2 regions of the Rhizobium sp. CFBP 8752 genome follow, and region 2 is predicted to be linked to the other one. Evidence: predicted binding sites of a transcription regulator. Region 2 holds the regulator's gene; the other holds the start of a gene.

Region 1 (9,068 bases), 1.7 Mb from region 2:
ATCACCAGCCTGCACATGACGCTGTTCCAGGGTGTCATCGAGCATCGCCGCAAGCCTCGCTTCTGGCCGGACGATATGCCGCTCGAGACGCCAATCGAGGATATGACGGAAATCATGGCCGCGCGGCTTGAAGGTTTCTCGACGCTCGATCCGTTCCAGGTCGCCGTGAAAAGCGCCAAGCCGTCCGGTCTTGTGGTCGAGGGGAAGTCCGAGAATGACCGCAGGGCGATGAAGGCCTGGCGCGATGCGCTGGCGCGGCTCCTCGGGTATCGCCATCCGGATCACGACGACTATGCCTTCCACATTACCTTTGCCTATGTGATCGAGCGCCTGTCGGATGCAGCGCTGCCGGCCTGGCAGTTGATGCTCGACGAGGTGACCGCTGAGATCCAGCGCGCGGCCCCGGTGCTTCAATTGCGTCCGCCGGCATTCTGCTCGTTCGAGGACATGAACCATTTCCACGAACTGATGATTTTCGATTCCGAGACCTGATGGAAACCGCGCCGATGGAAAAACTCGTCCTCTATATTGCAAATAAGAACTATTCGTCCTGGTCCTTCCGGCCGTGGATTGCGCTCACAGCTGCCGGCGTTCCTTTCGAGGAAGTGCTGATCCCGTTCGATTATCCGGCAGGCAATCCACGCTACAAGACGATCTCGCCCAATGCCCAGGTGCCGGTGCTGCATCATGGCGACGTGCGCGTCTGGCAGTCGCTGTCGATCATCGAATACGCAGCCGAGCTGTTTCCGGAGAGCGGGCTCTGGCCGACATCCTCTGCGGATCGTGCCGTCGCCCGTTCCATCTCGATGGAGATGCTCTCGGGCTTTCGCGCGCTGCGCAATGCCTGCCCGATGAATTTTCGCCGGCCGAAGCGGCGTATCGAGCTTGCCGATGGGGTGATGGAAGACGTCGCGCGCATCTCCACGATCTGGCGGGAACTGCGGGCAAAATCCGGCGGTCCGTTCCTGTTTGGCGAGTTTACCGCAGCGGACGCGATGTTCGCACCGGTCGTCAATCGCTTTGCGGTCTATGATCTGGTAGACGACGCCGACACGCTTGCGTATATGGAGGCAATGACGTCGCATCCGGCCTGGGTTTCATGGCAGGAAGCGGCCCTTCAGGAGACAGCAATCGTCGAAGAAGACGAGGCCTGAGGTGTTTCGGCGTGGTTTGCGAAAAAATCCCGCCAATATCCCTGCAGGGACTGGTCAAGTACCCGGTTGGCATGTATAAGCGCGCCAAATTTCCGAGATCGAGACATGGAATGTTCGGCCTCAGTTCCGGCCGGAAATCCCTGTTTTGCACGAAGTGGAGTAACGAAAATGGCTGTACCTAAAAGAAAAACGAGCCCGTCGAAGCGCGGTATGCGCCGCTCTGCTGACGCTCTCAAGACCCCGACATTTGTCGAGGACAAGAACTCCGGCGAACTGCGCCGTCCGCACCATATCGATCTCAAGACCGGTATGTACCGCGGCCGTCAGGTTCTGACGCCGAAGGAAAGCGCATAAGCTTTTCTGATGATTGCTTGAAAGGCCGGCTTTGCCGGCCTTTTTTGTTGTGCGCTCGGTAAGGCGCGTTTCTTCCCGCAGCAGGTGCCGTTCAGGTGCTCATGCTGTCGAGACGACCCTGAAGCGCGCGGAGCTGCTCCTTCAGTTCGTCGATGTCCTTGGCTTCCGCCTTCTTGCCCGATGGTGGGGCGGACTGGTGCTGAGGCGGCGTCGCGGCACCGGCAAAGGGCGTGAACATCTGCATGGCCTGACGGAACATGTCCGTATTGCGCCGCACCTGTTCTTCCATCATCTGCATCGGAAGGTGCAGGTTCTTGGCGATCGGCGTGTCACCGAACGCACTCGTCATCTGCTCGCGCATCTGCACCTGCTGGTCCGAAAACGTCTTCATCGAATGTTCGAGGAAGGTCGGCACCACCATCTGCATCTGGTCGCCGTAGTAGGAAATCAGCTGTCGCAAGAAGGACACCGGCAGAAGCGTGTTTCCCGTCTTGGACTCCTGCTCGAAAATGATCTGGGTCAGAACCGAGTGCGTGATGTCCTCGCCCGTCTTGGCATCCTGAACCGTAAATACCTCGCCCTTCTTGACCATTTTCGCCAAGTCTTCGAGCGTCACGTATGTGCTTGTTCCGGTGTTGTAGAGACGCCGGTTAGCGTATTTCTTGATCGTCACGTCACCTTCGGTCTTTGCCATGATTTCCCTCCACTTCGCCATTCGCGCGATTATTAGTGCTTGGCATCTTCTCCCGCCTCGAATGTAAGCTTAAATTGGCGCAACTGACAATCGATTTGTGCGCCGCGATGGATCACCATGCTGCGCAGCAAATCGATGAAAAACCGGGTGTTTCGGGCGAAAACCGGGCGTTTGACAGGGCGCTCAGGCTTTGCCAGTCTCGGTGCCAAGAAACGGAAAGAGGAGACATCATGTCCAATCCATCCATCGTTATCGCAGCCGCAACAAGAACGGCCGTCGGCTCCTTCAACGGCGCATTTGCAAACGTGCCCGCACACGAACTTGGCGGCGCGGTAATCAAGGAGGTGCTGGCGCGCGGTGGCGTGGAGGCGGGGGAAGTGGACGAAGTCATCATGGGGCAGGTCCTGCCTGCCGGCGAGGGACAGAACCCCGCCCGCCAGGCAGCGATGAAGGCCGGGGTGCCGCAGGAGGCGACGGCCTGGGGCGTCAACCAGCTCTGCGGTTCCGGTCTTCGTGCGGTCGCACTGGGCATGCAGCAGATCGCGCTCGGCGACGCCAAAATCATCGTCGCGGGAGGCCAGGAATCCATGTCGATGGCCCCGCATTGCGCACATCTGCGCGGCGGCGTGAAGATGGGTGATTTCAAGATGATCGATACGATGATCAAGGATGGCCTGACCGACGCGTTCTACGGCTATCACATGGGCATCACCGCTGAAAACATCGCCCGACAGTGGCAGTTGTCGCGCGAGGAACAGGATCAGTTCGCGGTGTCCTCGCAAAACAAAGCGGAGGCAGCGCAGGTTGCTGGCCGCTTCAGGGACGAGATCGTTCCGTTCCTGATCCAAACCCGAAAGGGCGATGTTCGCGTCGAGAACGACGAATACATCCGTGCCGGTGCGACTTTGGAGGGGATGGCGAAGCTTCGGCCGGCCTTCGACAAGGAAGGCACAGTGACTGCCGCCAACGCATCCGGCCTTAACGATGGCGCCGCCGCAGCGTTGCTGATGACGGAGGAAGAAGCCGGTCGTCGTGGCATTGCGCCGCTCGCGCGCATCGTCTCCTGGGCCACCGCCGGCGTCGATCCGCAGATCATGGGAACCGGCCCCATCCCGGCTTCGCGTCGCGCGCTGGAAAAAGCCGGTTGGAAAATCGGCGATGTGGATCTGATCGAAGCGAATGAGGCGTTTGCCGCACAGTCCTGCGCGGTCACGCGGGATCTGGGCCTCGATCCGTCGCTCGTCAACGTCAACGGCGGAGCGATCGCCATCGGTCACCCGATCGGTGCGTCGGGTGCGCGAATTCTCAATACGCTGCTGTTCGAAATGAAGCGCCGTGGCGCGAAAAAGGGGCTTGCGACGCTCTGCATCGGGGGCGGTATGGGCGTCGCCATGTGTCTGGAAGCGCTCTAGCACTGGGTGGCAGCTGCCCACGTTATCGGCGTGAGCAGCTCCGTTACGCTGACGGCGGCGACGGTATGAAAGGAAGTTTACATGGCGCGTATCGCGTTGATTTCAGGAGGCACGCGCGGCATCGGGGCTGCGATCAGCACTGCCATGAAAGCGGCAGGCTATTCGGTCGCCGCAAATTTTGCGGGCAATACCGAAAAGGCCGCTGAGTTTCACGCGGCGACGGGCATTCCGGTGTTCCAGTGGGACGTGTCGGATTACGATGCCTGCGTGAAGGGCATCTTTGAAGTCGAAGCGCAGCTCGGGCCTGTCGACGTCCTCGTCAACAATGCCGGAATCACCCGCGACGGCATGTTTCACAAGATCACGCCACAGCAGTGGAAGGAGGTCATTGATACCAACCTTTCCGGCCTGTTCAACATGACCCATCCGGTGTGGCCCGGCATGCGCGAGCGCGGCTTCGGCCGCATCATCAACATCTCCTCGATCAATGGCCAGAGGGGCCAGATGGGGCAGGTGAACTATTCCGCCGCCAAGGCTGGCGATCTCGGCTTCACCAAGGCTCTTGCGCAGGAAGGGGCCTCGAAGAACATCACCGTCAATGCGATCTGCCCCGGCTATATCGGAACCGACATGGTGCGTGCCATCCCGCAAAAGGTGATGGATGAGAAGATCATCCCGCAGATCCCTGTCGGACGGTTGGGCGAACCGGAAGAAATCGCCCGCTGCGTGCTGTTTCTAGCCTCCGAAGAAGCCGGATTCATTACCGGCTCGACGCTCAGCGCAAATGGCGGTCAGTATTTCGCCGGGTAAGCGGATACAAAAAAACCGGCGCCCATGGGACGCCGGTTTCTATTCTGCGACTAAACGCAGGACTTAGCGGCAACGCGCTTCGTATGTACGGCCATAACGGTCGCGATAGACGCAGTAACCGTTGCGCTTCTGCGATTCGCCGATAGCAGCGCCAACCAGACCGCCGCCGACAGCGCCGACTGCAGCGCCACCCCAGCTGTTGGTTACAGCGCCACCGATAACGGCGCCTGAAGCAGCACCGATTGCAGTGCCCTTTTCAGTGGATGTGCAGGATGCCAGCATTCCGACGAGAGCGCCGACGAGCAAAACTTTTTTCATGTCACTTTCCTTCCCTTGGTAACGTGCGGCTTCGCCGCTTTTAGATCCTGCCCATCAGCAGGAGGATGATGATAATCAGCACAACGAGGCCGAGACCGCCGGACGGACCATAACCCCAGTTCCGGCTGTGCCCCCAATTCGGCAGCGCGCCGATCAAAAGCAAAATCAGTACGATAAGTAGGATGGTTCCGAGCATAGGCTTGTACTCCGCTGACCTCCCGGCTCGACATGTCCGGTTGGGATTGCCGAGAAAACGTAGCATGGTAACTTTTGTTCCACTCACCACTAGCTCGCCCGTGAAGTGTGGTTAACGGGTTACACTTTGGCCATGCGTCGGAAAGCCGGGTAATGTTCGAAACAGATCGAGAACGCTCCGGAATCCGCAATCGTCGCCGATTCGTTCACGTTTGTTCGAACGAAACTGGCGTGCGTATCGTACACATGTTGATCCTGGAAATCGTGGTCTCGCCTTGTCGAGGACAACATATCGGCTTGCGTTTATCGTCGAGCATGGCCATCTGATACTGCGATTGCGTTTCCGTGGAGGATCGCATCGGCGGATAAGCAGGAACTGGCTTTGCATTCTCAGCCCATGATTCTCAGCGGCCGCGGCGTCACGGCCGTGCTAGGCCCCACCAATACCGGCAAGACCCATTATGCCATCGAGCGCATGGTTGCGCACGGTTCCGGCGTCATCGGTCTGCCCCTTCGCCTGCTTGCACGCGAGGTCTACACGCGTGTCGTGGAGAAGGTGGGCTATCACAATGTTGCGCTGATCACGGGCGAGGAAAAAATCACGCCGCATATGGCGCGCTTTTCCGTTTGCACCGTCGAGGCGATGCCGCGCGAGACCAAGGCCGCCTTCGTCGCGATCGACGAGGTGCAGCTTGCCGGCGATCTCGAGCGCGGGCACATCTTTACCGACCGCATCCTGCATCTTCGCGGACGCGAGGAAACGTTGCTGCTCGGTGCCGGCACCATGCGGCCGATCCTCGAACGGCTGCTTCCCGGGATCACCGTGGTCGAACGGCCGCGCCTCTCGCAGTTGTTTTATGCCGGTCAGAAAAAGATCACCCGCCTGCCGCAGCGTTCCGCGATCGTCGCCTTCTCTGCGGAAGAGGTCTATGCGATCGCCGAACTGATCCGCCGCCAGCGCGGTGGTGCGGCTGTCGTGCTTGGCGCCTTGAGCCCGCGCACCCGCAATGCCCAGGTCGCTCTCTATCAGGAAGGCGATGTGGAATATCTCGTCGCAACCGATGCGATCGGCATGGGCCTCAATCTCGATGTGGATCACGTTGCCTTCGCTCAGGATCGCAAGTTCGACGGCTATCAGTTCCGCAATCTCAATCCGTCCGAAATGGCGCAGATTGCCGGGCGTGCGGGCCGCCACCTGCGTGACGGAACCTTTGGTGTCACCGGGCAGGTCCAGCCGTTCGACGACGAACTGGTCGAGCGGATCGAGGGTCATCATTTCGAGCCGGTGAAAGTGCTGCAGTGGCGCACGAAAAGCGTCGACTATTCCTCGCTTGCCGCTCTGCGCGCCAGTCTCGACCGGCCGCCGACCGTGGCGGGTCTTGCCCGCGCGCTGCCGGCAATCGATATCCAGGCGCTCGACTATCTGTCGCGCTACGCAGAAATCCGCGATACGGCGACAACGCCGGAGCGGGTGGAAAAATTGTGGGAGGCCTGCGCTCTGCCGGACTATCGGCGGATTGCCCCTGCGCAACACGCAGACCTCATTTCGACTCTTTTCTCGGATCTTGTGCGCTTCGGCACGGTGAACGAGCAATTCATGGCAGAACAGGTTCGCCGCGCCGACCGGACCGACGGAGAAATCGACACCCTGTCGGCCCGAATCGCGCAGATTCGTACCTGGACCTATGTTTCGAACCGCCCTGGCTGGCTTGCCGATCCGACACACTGGCAAGAAAAGACACGGGAAATCGAGGATAGGTTGTCGGACGCGTTACATGAACGGTTGACGAAACGCTTTGTTGATCGCAGGACATCTGTGCTCATGAAGCGCCTAAGAGAGAATGCGATGCTGGAAGCTGAAATCAGTGTGAATGGGGATGTCTTCGTCGAAGGCCATCATGTGGGGCAATTGGCTGGATTCCGATTCACGCCTATAGCCGGCACGGAGGGTCCCGATGCGAAGGCCGTCCAGGGTGCCGCGCAAAAGGCGCTTGCGCTGGAGTTCGAGGCACGCGCCGCGCGGCTTTATGCATCCGGCAACAACGACCTTGCTGTCGGCTCGGACGGTTCCGTGCGCTGGCTAGGCGAACCTGTCGGCCGGCTTGCGTCAAGCGACCATATCATGCGCCCGCGCCTGATCCTGCTTGCCGACGAGCAGTTGACCGGCAATGCCCGCGAACACGTCGTTGCGCGCATCGAGCGTTTCGTGAACCACCATATCGCGACCGTGCTGAAGCCGCTGGACGATCTGTCGCGCGCTGAAGACCTGCAGGGTCTCGCCAAGGGCCTGGCCTTCCAGCTGGTCGAAAACCTCGGCGTCATGTTCCGGCGCGATGTTGCCGAAGACGTGAAGACGCTCGATCAGGATGCGCGCGCTTCGATGCGCCGCTACGGCATCCGCTTCGGCGCCTACCATGTGTTCATGCCGGCGCTGCTGAAGCCTGCTCCGGCCGAGCTTATCACGCTTCTCTGGGCGCTGAAGAACGACGGCATCGACAAGCCGGGTTACGGCGATCTCATTCCGGCGCTTGCTGCCGGCCGCACATCGGTCGTCGCGGATCCTGCTTTCGAGCGTACCTTCTACAAGCTCGCCGGTTTCCGTTTCCTCGGCAAGCGTGCCGTTCGTATCGACATTCTCGAGCGTCTGGCTGATCTCATCCGTCCGCTGCTGCAGTGGAAGCCGGGCTCCAGCCCGCGTCCGGAAGGCGCCTATGACGGTCGCCGCTTCGTGACGACGACAGCCATGCTGTCGATCCTCGGTGCGACGCCTGACGATATGGAAGAAATTCTGAAAGGCCTCGGATATCGTGCCGATGCCGTGAAGCCTGAAGAGGCGCAGGCATTCCTGGCTGGCCAGGAGCCAGCTGCGGCTGCCCCTGCCACACCAACGGCTGCAGCAGACGAGGCCGCACCGACTGCCGAAGGCGATCAGGTCGAAGCAACTGAAGCAACCGAAGCTTCCGCTGAGGTTGCGGCGCCTGCCGAGGCTGCTGCTCCTGCAGAAGACGCTGCGAGTGAAGAAGCTGCGGCGCCTGACGTCGCCGCTTCCATGGAAGCTGAAACCGTTGAGGCACCTGCAACGGCCGAGCCGGACGCTCAGGCCGAGACAGCCGCCTCGACTCAATCTGCCGCTGCCGTCGAACCCGAAGAAGCAAAGCCTGTTCTCCTGTGGCGCCCGGGTGGCGGTCGCGAGAACAGCCAGCGCCAGGGTGGTCGGCCACAGCAGGGTGATCGCCGTGGTAACGGCCAGGGTCAGCGCAATGCCGGTGCTGCCTCAGCAGGCCGCACCCAGGAAGCCCGCCCCCAGGGCGAAGCCGCTCCCAAGGAAGGCCGCCGCGATGGTCGTCGGGATGGCGAGCGCCGTGACGGTGGTCGTCCAAACCGCGACAACAACAACCGTCGGCCTGAAAACCGGGGCGATCGTCCCGAGCGCGGAGATCGTAACGATCGTCCGGACCGTAACAAGGGACCGCAGCCCGCTCGCTTTGAGGCCAAGCCACCGCGCAAGGAAAAGCCGATCGATCCGGATTCGCCCTTTGCCAAGCTTGCTGCTCTCAAGGAGCAGATGAAGAAGTAGGCGCATGGTTGAAAAAGAGCTGCATGCAGGTTCGCGACAGCGCATCGACAAGTGGCTCTTTTTCGCGCGCATGGCAAAGTCACGCTCCATCGCGCAGTCGCTGATCCAGTCCAACTGCATCCGCATAAACGGCGCGCTGGTTTCTCAACCGAGCTATCAGGTCAAGACCGGGGACCGCCTCGACATCAAGCTGGAACGGCGCGATGTCGTTCTGGTCGTCAAGTCCGGGGGTGATCGGCGCGGACCGTTCGAAGAGGCGCGGCTTCTCTACGAAGATCTGACGCCGCCTCCGGAGGAACGCCAGAAGTTGACGGCGTTCGAGCAGGCGCAACGCCTGCCGGGCTCCGGGCGTCCGACGAAGAAGGAAAGGCGGGAGACCGAACGCCTGTTTCCCGAAGCGGGCGAAAACTAGGTTTAGAAAATCCGCCCTCAAGACCCGGTTTTTACGCACGGTTTATTCTTGCGCAGTTGCAGCAAAGGCATTAGGTGACACTCGAAAAGCATGACTTCCTTGAGTGCTGAAGCCTGCCGGCTTTTCGCCTGCCGCACCTTTC
Region 2 (9,068 bases):
CGGCTGGAGCGTGTCGCGAAAATATGGTCCCAATCAAGCACGGGCGTTTCCTTTTATTTCAATATTCTTGGCTTTGGTTTACATAAGTTTCGACAGGTCAACAATGCTGACCTATCGGTTTTTGGTACGGTGCGATCACGAATTGTAAAACGCAAAAGCCCGCGCAGATGGCGCGGGCTCTCGGATAGTCTGCCTCAGTCGACCGGAATGATCAGGCCTTGAGGATCGAGCGGCCCGCGTAGGCGGCCTGCGGCCCAAGCATTTCTTCGATACGGATCAGCTGGTTGTACTTGGCCAGACGATCAGAGCGCGACAGCGAACCGGTCTTGATCTGTCCGCAGTTGGTGGCGACTGCGAGATCGGCAATTGTCGAGTCTTCCGTCTCACCCGAACGGTGCGACATGACGGCCGTGTAGCTTGCCTTGTGCGCTGTTTCGACAGCATCGAGCGTTTCGGTGAGCGAGCCGATCTGGTTGACCTTGACGAGGATCGAGTTGGCTGTGCCCTGACGGATCCCATCGCGCAGACGGGCCGAGTTGGTCACGAACAGGTCGTCGCCGACGAGCTGAACCTTGGAACCGATCTTGTCGGTGAGATACTTCCAGCCAGCCCAGTCGTCTTCCGACATGCCGTCTTCGATCGAGATGATCGGGTACTTGCCGGCAAGTTCTGCCAGGTAATCAGCCATTGCTTCGGGCTCGAGCGAGCGGCCTTCGCCTTCCAGCTCATACTTGCCGTTCTTGAAGAATTCGGTCGCTGCGCAATCAAGCGCCAGGTGGACGTCATCGCCCGGCCGGTAGCCGGCCTTTTCGACCGACTTCATGATGAAGTCGAGGGCTTCCGGCGCGCTCTTCAGGCCCGGCGCGAAACCGCCTTCGTCGCCGACATTGGTGTTGTGCCCCTGCGCTGCCAGTTCCTTCTTGAGGACGTGGAAGATTTCCGCACCCATGCGCACGGCATCCTTCAGCGTCTCGGCGCCGACAGGCATGATCATGAATTCCTGGAAATCGATCGGGTTGTCGGCGTGAGCGCCGCCGTTGATGATGTTCATCATCGGGACCGGCAGAAGATGGGCGGAGGCGCCGCCGATATAGCGATAGAGCGGCAGGCCGGACGATTCGGCTGCGGCCTTGGCAACGGCAAGCGAGACGCCGAGAATGGCGTTTGCACCCAGGCGCGACTTGTTCGGGGTGCCGTCGAGCGCGATCAGGGTCTTGTCGATGTGGATCTGGCTTTCGGCATCGAAGCCGCCGATCGCGTCGAAGATCTCGGTGTTGACGGCTTCGACAGCCTTTTCGACGCCCTTGCCACCATAGCGCTTGCCGCCATCGCGAAGTTCGACGGCTTCATGCGCGCCCGTGGAGGCTCCCGACGGAACGGCGGCGCGGCCCATCGAGCCGTCTTCCAGATAAACATCCACCTCGACGGTCGGATTGCCACGGCTGTCCAGAATTTCGCGAGCGATGATGTCGGTAATGGCGGTCAAGGGTCTCTCCTCGGTTAATGTGCGAGCCTGAATTCGCAGGCTCAGCGAACAGGCGTGTCATCGACATTGTGCGATCGTCGATGACACGCGGATTACAGTCCAGTCAATTCGGCGGTTTTTCGACGCCGTCAGCCTTTTGCGATGGCGTCGAAGGCCAGCAGCTTTTCCAGAAGGCGCGGCATGTCCTTCAGGTGGACCATGTTCGGACCGTCGGACGGTGCGTTGTCAGGGTCTTCGTGGGTTTCGATAAAGACGCCAGCAACGCCGACGGCGACGGCTGCCCGCGCCAGCGTTTCGACAAATTCGCGCTGGCCGCCGGAAGAACCGCCCTGGCCGCCGGGCTGCTGCACGGAATGGGTTGCGTCAAAAATAACGGGGCTTCCGAGAGCCGCCATGATCGGCAGCGAGCGCATGTCGGAGACAAGCGTGTTGTAGCCGAACGAGGCACCGCGCTCGCACAGCATCACATTGGGATTGCCGCTTTCGAGGAACTTCGCCTGGACGTTCTTCATGTCCCAGGGCGCCAGGAACTGGCCCTTCTTCACGTTGATCGCGCAACCCGTCTTTGCGGCCGCGACGAGCAAGTCCGTCTGGCGCGACAGGAAGGCGGGGATCTGCAGGATATCGATCGTATCCGCCACGAGAGCGCATTGCTCTTCAGTGTGAATGTCGGTCAGAACGGGAAAGCCGAATTCCGTCTTCAGATCGGCAAAGATCGCCATCGCGTTGTCCAAGCCGATGCCGCGCTTGCCGGAGATCGACGTGCGGTTGGCCTTGTCGAAGGAGGATTTGTAGACGAGGCCGATGCCGAGTTTCTTGCAGAGTTCGACAAGCGTGCCGGCGATCATGAACGCATGATCACGGCTTTCCATCTGGCAGGGACCGGCAATCAGCGAGAGCTTTGCCGTGTTTGAGAAAACGACTTTCGAACTCCCCTCGCCCACGGACACTTCAGAATTGACGGAGACTGTCATTTCACTATTCCTCGAAACCGAAAACCACACCTTGCCCCGGGGCTGCCGACACGATCACGCGGCCATCCCTGCGGATGAATGCGACGTCATTAGCAGCAAGGGTGATCTCTGTCACGGCGAGATCGGTGGTCTTGAAGATGATCCCGCGCGCAGCGAGGCGCGACGATAACAAGGGCTTCATCGAAGACCGGAACTCGTCGCTGAACGTGTCGTTGGATTGAATGCGGATGCCGGCATTGGCAGCTTCGATCCGCAGACCGTCTTTCCCTTGCTCGGGTTGCGTCTCGAACACGGTTTCGAAAAGCGGCAGAAACTCCAGCGGGTCATCTGCAGAAAAGACGATCTCTCGAAGGCCTGTAACGGCGTTTGCGTGCTCATCAAGACCACCGCGATCTGCCGGTAATGCGGCCATGCGCTGGCAGGAAAACAGCAAGATGTCATCGACCTCGGGGACTGCCGCGAACGCCAGACGGAATGAGACTTCGCTCTCCCCACCATCGGGCAACTGCATCGGGCGGGAGAACTGAAGCATCTCGCCCGCAGACATGTACCCGTCCACAAAACGGCTATGATCGGCCGCTGCATCCTGCGTCCCGACGACCACCGCCGATAGACCTTCCCTTTTCCGCTGGCCGCGAAAGCGGATGTCGCGATCGGTGAACACGTTGCCTCGTTTTGCCGCAAGCGAGGCTTGCCGACGGTTCACAATGGCCAGTGGCTCGAGGTACGAGCCATCCGCGAAGAATATGCAGGCATTGGCTGTGCCGAAAGGGTGAACACCTTCAGGTGCCACAGTAAAGCCGAGAGCGGTCAACCTCCCCCGCGCTGACGCCAGATCTGCAACGGGCAGAACCAAATGATCGACTGACTTGTTACCCACTTACACCCCCAAAGTCTTATTCCGCAGAACATTGGCTATCGCGGGAAACTCGGCAAGTGCTGCGCACGAACTGAATACGTGATCGAACGCTGAAATGAGACTATTCTTGAGCAAAAATTTGGGGCTTGCGGAACACAGATAGAACATATAGCGTCCGTTCTGCATTTGTTTCCAATTCTGAGGGTCCCGTCCATGCTGACACGCAAGCAACAGGAGTTACTTCTGTTCATCCACGAGCGGATGAAAGAATCAGGCGTGCCGCCGTCGTTTGACGAAATGAAGGACGCTCTCGACCTTGCATCGAAGTCCGGCATCCATAGGCTGATCACCGCGCTCGAGGAGCGTGGCTTTATTCGCCGTCTGCCGAACAGAGCACGCGCGCTCGAAGTGATCAAGCTGCCTGACGCCTATGTGGCGAACCTTCATCCGCGACGGGGTTTTTCTCCCAGTGTCATCGAGGGAAGCCTCGGCAAAACGCAACCGGTCGTCGCTCAGAAGCCGGCGCCGGTCATGGCGGACAATCCGTTCTCGACAAACATTCCGGTCATGGGTCGAATCGCTGCCGGCGTGCCGATCTCCGCGATCCAGAACAACACCCATGACATCGCCGTTCCGATCGAGATGCTGGGTTCCGGCGATCATTACGCGCTCGAAGTGAAGGGCGATTCGATGATCGATGCCGGCATCCTCGATGGCGATACCGTCATCATCAAGAATACCAGCACCGCAAGTCCAGGCGATATCATCGTTGCCCTGGTCGATGAGGAAGAAGCGACCCTGAAGCGGTTTCGCCGCAAGGGTGCCTCGATCGCACTGGAAGCGGCAAACCCGGCTTACGAGACCCGCATCTTCCCGCCCGACCGGGTGAAGGTCCAGGGCAAGCTTGTCGGCCTTATTCGCCGCTATCATTAAGAACGGTGTCATCCCGGAGATGCGCAGCAACAGCCTCCGGGATGCCAAAGTCGAGTTGTCGCGTTCGCCAGTCATAGAACCGGTGGACGGTCCACGGACGGCTTGAGGTCTGTGCGCTGTCTCGCATTGCCGCCGTAATCTTGATGTCTGGCGCTGTCGCGTTCGGAATAATGGTGATTTCCAGTGCGCCAGTCCGGCGCAACGTCCGCCCGCTGAGAAGCAAGGCGCCGGAGCGGCAAGTATCGAAGCGTGCGCCGGGCGAGACGATGATCCGACCGACATCGCAGGCAAGACCGGTGTATCGGTTGTCTTCGACGGTGACGATCCGGATGTCCTGAGCAGTCTGCGCCGCGCACAGGATTTTCGGCAGACAGGCGAATCGTCCGGGCTTCAATGCTTGAAGAAAACCCCTGACATATTCGATTTCCCGGCGCGTCAAATCCGGTCGCGAATGTGGTCCAGGTGGTCTGTCATCGCTTTTCGCAAGGCTGGCACCTCGCGCTGGTTCCGAAGAGGCAAGAACCGGCAAGGCGAGCGGTTGTTCTCCGGTCTCAAGCACCAGCGCTCGCCGCCATTGATCGTAGATAAATCCCGGCGGTCGGGTTCGATTGAGGGTGATCTTGTCATCCTGGATCAGTCCCACTGACGCGCCGTCTTCGGATATGACGATATCAGGCCTCGGCGCCGAGCCTGAGCGGACCGCAAAGAGCAAAGCCACCGCCATGAACAGCGCGCCTGTCAACCTCAGCGGCGTGCGCAGCAGCGTCAGAAGCAGAAAGCCTGCCGTCGCCAGAGGCAGGAAAAGCGGGTTCTGCCGGCCGATGGCAATATCGCCGCCCCATGCGGCGACGATCTCGGCAATGCGAATGACGATCCGCAGCCCCTCGCCCATGATGAACAGAACGGGAGCATCCAGCCCGAACGGCATCAGCAGCATGGCCACGAGACCTGCCGGCATCACCACGAAGGAAATGATCGGCATGGCCGCGAGATTGGCCGCGAGGCCGTAGGTGGTCAGATGGTGGAAATGCTCGATCGAATAGATCGACGTCGACGTACTGCCGATCAGCGACGTCACCACGATCCCGGCAATGAAATGCAACGTCGCCGCAATACCCGTTATCCAACGGTTGCTACCTTTTGTCTCCTCCTTTCCTTTCGCGAAATATCGCGTCCAGAGGGCGAACCCTGCCACCAGTGCCGCGGTTGCCGCAAACGACATCTGGAAACTCGGACCCAGAATCTCCGACGGCGAGATGGCGAGGATGATGATTGCCGAAAGGGCGACGTTGCGAAGGCTGATGGAGGGTCGATCGACGAGCACGGCGACCAGCATCACCGCCATCATGATATAGGCTCGCTCGGCGGAAACCCCGAACCCGGAAATCAGGTAATAGGCGGTCGCCATGACAAGCGCACCGAACGCGGCAAACTTCTTGATCGGATAGGCCTGCGCAAAGCCTGGAAACAGCGACAGGACGGAGCGGACGCCGACGAAGAAGATACCGGCTGCCAGCGCCATGTTGAGGCCTGAGATCGCGACGATATGGGCCAGCCCGGACAGACGAAGCGCCTCGGTCGTCTCACGGGAAATTGCACGGCGCTCGTCGGTCACGATTGCGGCAGCAAAAGCGCCCGCATCCCCCTTGACCGTATCGCGGATGCGATTGCCGATTGCGCTGCGAAGCGCAAAAAGCCCTCGCTGCATGTCCGACCATAACCCGGGTTGGTCATCGATCGCCGGTTGTACGCTAGGCGCGCCGTAAAAGAAGCCAACGGCCCCGATTTGATCGAAGTAGGAGGAGAAGGCGAAATCGTTCAATCCGGGAAGCGCCGGGCCAGAGGGTGGCGACAGACGGGCACGGCCGGAAACGCGCTCTCCGATGTCTGCAGGCTCGTGTTGGCTTCTGGCAAGAACCGAGACGCGCTGTGGCGGTCGTGAAAGCGAGGGCTCAGATGTCTGCTCGATCCTGAGGATATAGCGCCAGCGGCGCTGTGCATCGGCTTCGCGTCGTTCGACAATCCCGCTGATGGTCGTTGTGACGGGCGAATCGAGCACGACCGTCGAACACCGCCAGGTTTCGAGCGCTGCCAGCGCAGAACCGGAGAGAAGCAGGCAGAGTACAAGGTTGGCACGAGACAGTGGATGCGCGCGATACCGTGTCAGCCCTGCGGTCACCATCGAGATCGCAAGCATGGTTGCGAGAATGAATGGCGATGGCGTCCAAGGAAGTGCGAACCAGGTCGCAGCGCCGGCGCCCAGCAAGACAGGCAGGAAGAGGAACACATGACCGTGGGAAAGCTCCTCGCTCAACGACGTGCACAGCCATTTGGAAACGGGCCGGTCTCTGACCACGTATCCCAGGAAAACATCCTCGGAATGATGGTCGTTTCGACCATCATTCCTGACTTCCGCGGGCATTGTCTGCGATGCCGATTCGGGCGTCCAGAGTGCGATTGCGTGGGGTGTCGAAGCAAGCATCATCGGCTTGCTGCTGGCTGCCTCAAAAATCGCTCCGCCATTCGCCATGATGGTTTATCCCGCCGGCTCCGCTGCAGAGACGGTGATTGGTAAACGCAACCTGCGCGTTTATATTCTCCTCGTCAACACATTCGCCAAGCTGCGGTTTTCCTTCACGTTACGGCCTCTTACACCATGAGGTTGGGCATCTTTTAAACGTGGCCTGCCTAAATTATTTTCGCGCTGCACAAAATGTCGCAGGAGCGCTTGGCATCACCTTTAGGATCATATAGCTAACTTGCGACGCTTAACTCTTATGGCGCTTTCTGGGCGCCATGCCGCCAACAGGTTGGAGGATCAGAATGACGGAACAAAGCGCAAATCTCGTACTTGGTGATAAGACAGTCGACCTCTCGGTGCGATCGGGCACCATTGGGCCGGATGTTATCGATATCGCAGCCCTGTACAAGCAAACCGGTGCCTTCACCTACGACCCCGGCTTCACGTCGACTGCATCCTGTGAATCCAAGATCACCTATATCGACGGCGACAAGGGTGTTCTCCTGCACCGCGGCTACCCGATCGAGCAGCTTGCTGAACAGGGTGACTTTCTGGAAACCTGCTATCTGCTTCTCTATGGAGAACTGCCGACGGCTGCCCAGAAGAAGGACTTCGATCATCGCGTAACCATGCACACCATGGTCCACGAGCAGATGAGCCGCTTCTTCACCGGCTTCCGCCGCGATGCGCATCCTATGGCCGTCATGTGCGGTTGCGTGGGCGCTCTCTCGGCCTTCTATCACGATTCCACCGACATCACCGATCCGCACCAGCGGATGGTTGCGTCGCTGCGCATGATCGCCAAGATGCCGACGCTCGCCGCCATGGCGTACAAGTACCATATCGGCCAGCCCTTCGTGTATCCGCAGAACGACCTGGATTACGCCTCCAACTTCCTGCGCATGTGCTTTGCCGTGCCGTGCGAAGAATACAAGGTCAACCCGGTCCTGTCGCGCGCCATGGATCGCATCTTCATCCTGCATGCGGATCACGAACAGAACGCGTCGACCTCGACGGTTCGCCTTGCAGGTTCCTCGGGTGCAAACCCGTTCGCCTGTATCGCTGCCGGCATTGCCTGCCTCTGGGGCCCCGCTCACGGCGGCGCCAACGAAGCAGCGCTCAACATGCTGACCGAGATCGGGACCGTCGATAAGATCCCGGAATACATCGCCCGTGCCAAGGACAAGAACGATCCGTTCCGTCTGATGGGCTTTGGTCACCGCGTCTACAAGAACTACGATCCGCGCGCCAAGATCATGCAGAAGACCACGCATGAAGTGCTGGCGGAACTCGGTCACAAGGACGATCCGCTTCTGCAGGTCGCCATGGAACTCGAGAAGATTGCTCTGACGGACCCCTACTTCATCGAAAAGAAGCTGTACCCGAACATCGACTTCTATTCGGGCATCACCTTGAAGGCGATGGGCTTCCCCACGACGATGTTCACCGTTCTGTTCGCGCTTGCGCGTACCGTCGGCTGGATCGCCCAGTGGGCCGAAATGATCGAAGATCCGCAGCAGCGTATCGGTCGTCCGCGCCAGCTCTATACCGGCGAAGCGCAGCGTGACTACACGCCCGTTTCGAAGCGCTAGGCGCTGAATTAGGCTTTGCGAAAAGAAAAACCCGTTCAGCGATGAACGGGTTTTTTGTTGTCTAACAGTTCGAGTATCGCACCTGCTGCGGCCTCTCCAGGCGGAACAGGGACGTCCAGTCTCTGCCAGGCAAGTGCGAACCCGTCGAGCATCGCACGGCGCTCCGGCGTGTCGGCGGACAGACGTTCCGCCCAGCGGCTGAGGCTTCCGGGTCGCACGACCTCGTTGACATACTCGGGAACGACCGGGTAGTCGGCGATCAGGTTCGGAAGCGCGCCGGTCCAGATCTTGATGCGGCCGGCCAGAAGCTTGATCAGCCAGTCCGTCTTGTAGGCTGAGACAACGGGAACCGTCGCAAGCCCCAGTTCCAGGATAACCGTCCCTGAAGCCGCCAGCGCCACGTCCGCCTCTGCGAAGGCAGCCCATTTTCCGGCTGTATCCGTGGTAATCTCGACATGAACCGGCAGATCTGCGGCCATCTCACGCACCAGTTCTTCCCGGCGCGGTACCGTCGGAAGCAGGAACCGGGTCTCACCATTGCGATCTGCAAACTCGCGCGCAGCCTCGCCGAACACGGGTAGGAGTGCCTTGATTTCGGCTGAACGGGAGCCCGGAAGCAAGAGGATCGTCTTCTTGTCGGCGGAGGTCTTGACCGGCCTCTCGGCGCGCGCAGCACGGACCCTCAGGAGATCCGCATCATTGG

The links. The regulator LexA, encoded in region 2, represses DNA repair genes until DNA is damaged. The targets are predictions, from matches to a motif close to TGTTCNNNNTGTGTTCNG.
Region 1: IFT59_RS00400 (helicase-related protein) is a predicted target of LexA. The motif match lies at 5,096-5,113, and genes of this name have one in related genera.

What each region holds. Positions count from the first base shown of each region.
Region 1 is NZ_JACYUZ010000001.1:90,878-99,945, forward strand. Features, by position in the region: gene IFT59_RS00360 (DUF1868 domain-containing protein) at 1-492, shown strand, start outside; gene IFT59_RS00365 (glutathione S-transferase family protein) at 507-1,154, shown strand; gene rpmF (50S ribosomal protein L32) at 1,323-1,508, shown strand; gene phaR (polyhydroxyalkanoate synthesis repressor PhaR) at 1,600-2,202, opposite strand; gene IFT59_RS00380 (acetyl-CoA C-acetyltransferase) at 2,433-3,614, shown strand; gene phbB (beta-ketoacyl-ACP reductase) at 3,696-4,424, shown strand; gene IFT59_RS00390 (glycine zipper domain-containing protein) at 4,488-4,742, opposite strand; gene IFT59_RS00395 (DUF3309 family protein) at 4,783-4,938, opposite strand; gene IFT59_RS00400 (helicase-related protein) at 5,314-8,514, shown strand; gene IFT59_RS00405 (RNA-binding S4 domain-containing protein) at 8,519-8,926, shown strand.
Region 2 is NZ_JACYUZ010000001.1:1,761,210-1,770,277, forward strand. Features, by position in the region: gene IFT59_RS08445 (aminotransferase class I/II-fold pyridoxal phosphate-dependent enzyme) at 1-41, opposite strand, end outside; gene eno (phosphopyruvate hydratase) at 212-1,486, opposite strand; gene kdsA (3-deoxy-8-phosphooctulonate synthase) at 1,615-2,460, opposite strand; gene IFT59_RS08460 (VOC family protein) at 2,465-3,340, opposite strand; gene lexA (transcriptional repressor LexA) at 3,533-4,252, shown strand; gene IFT59_RS08470 (ComEC/Rec2 family competence protein) at 4,233-6,782, opposite strand; gene gltA (citrate synthase) at 7,076-8,365, shown strand; gene lpxB (lipid-A-disaccharide synthase) at 8,401-9,068, opposite strand, start outside.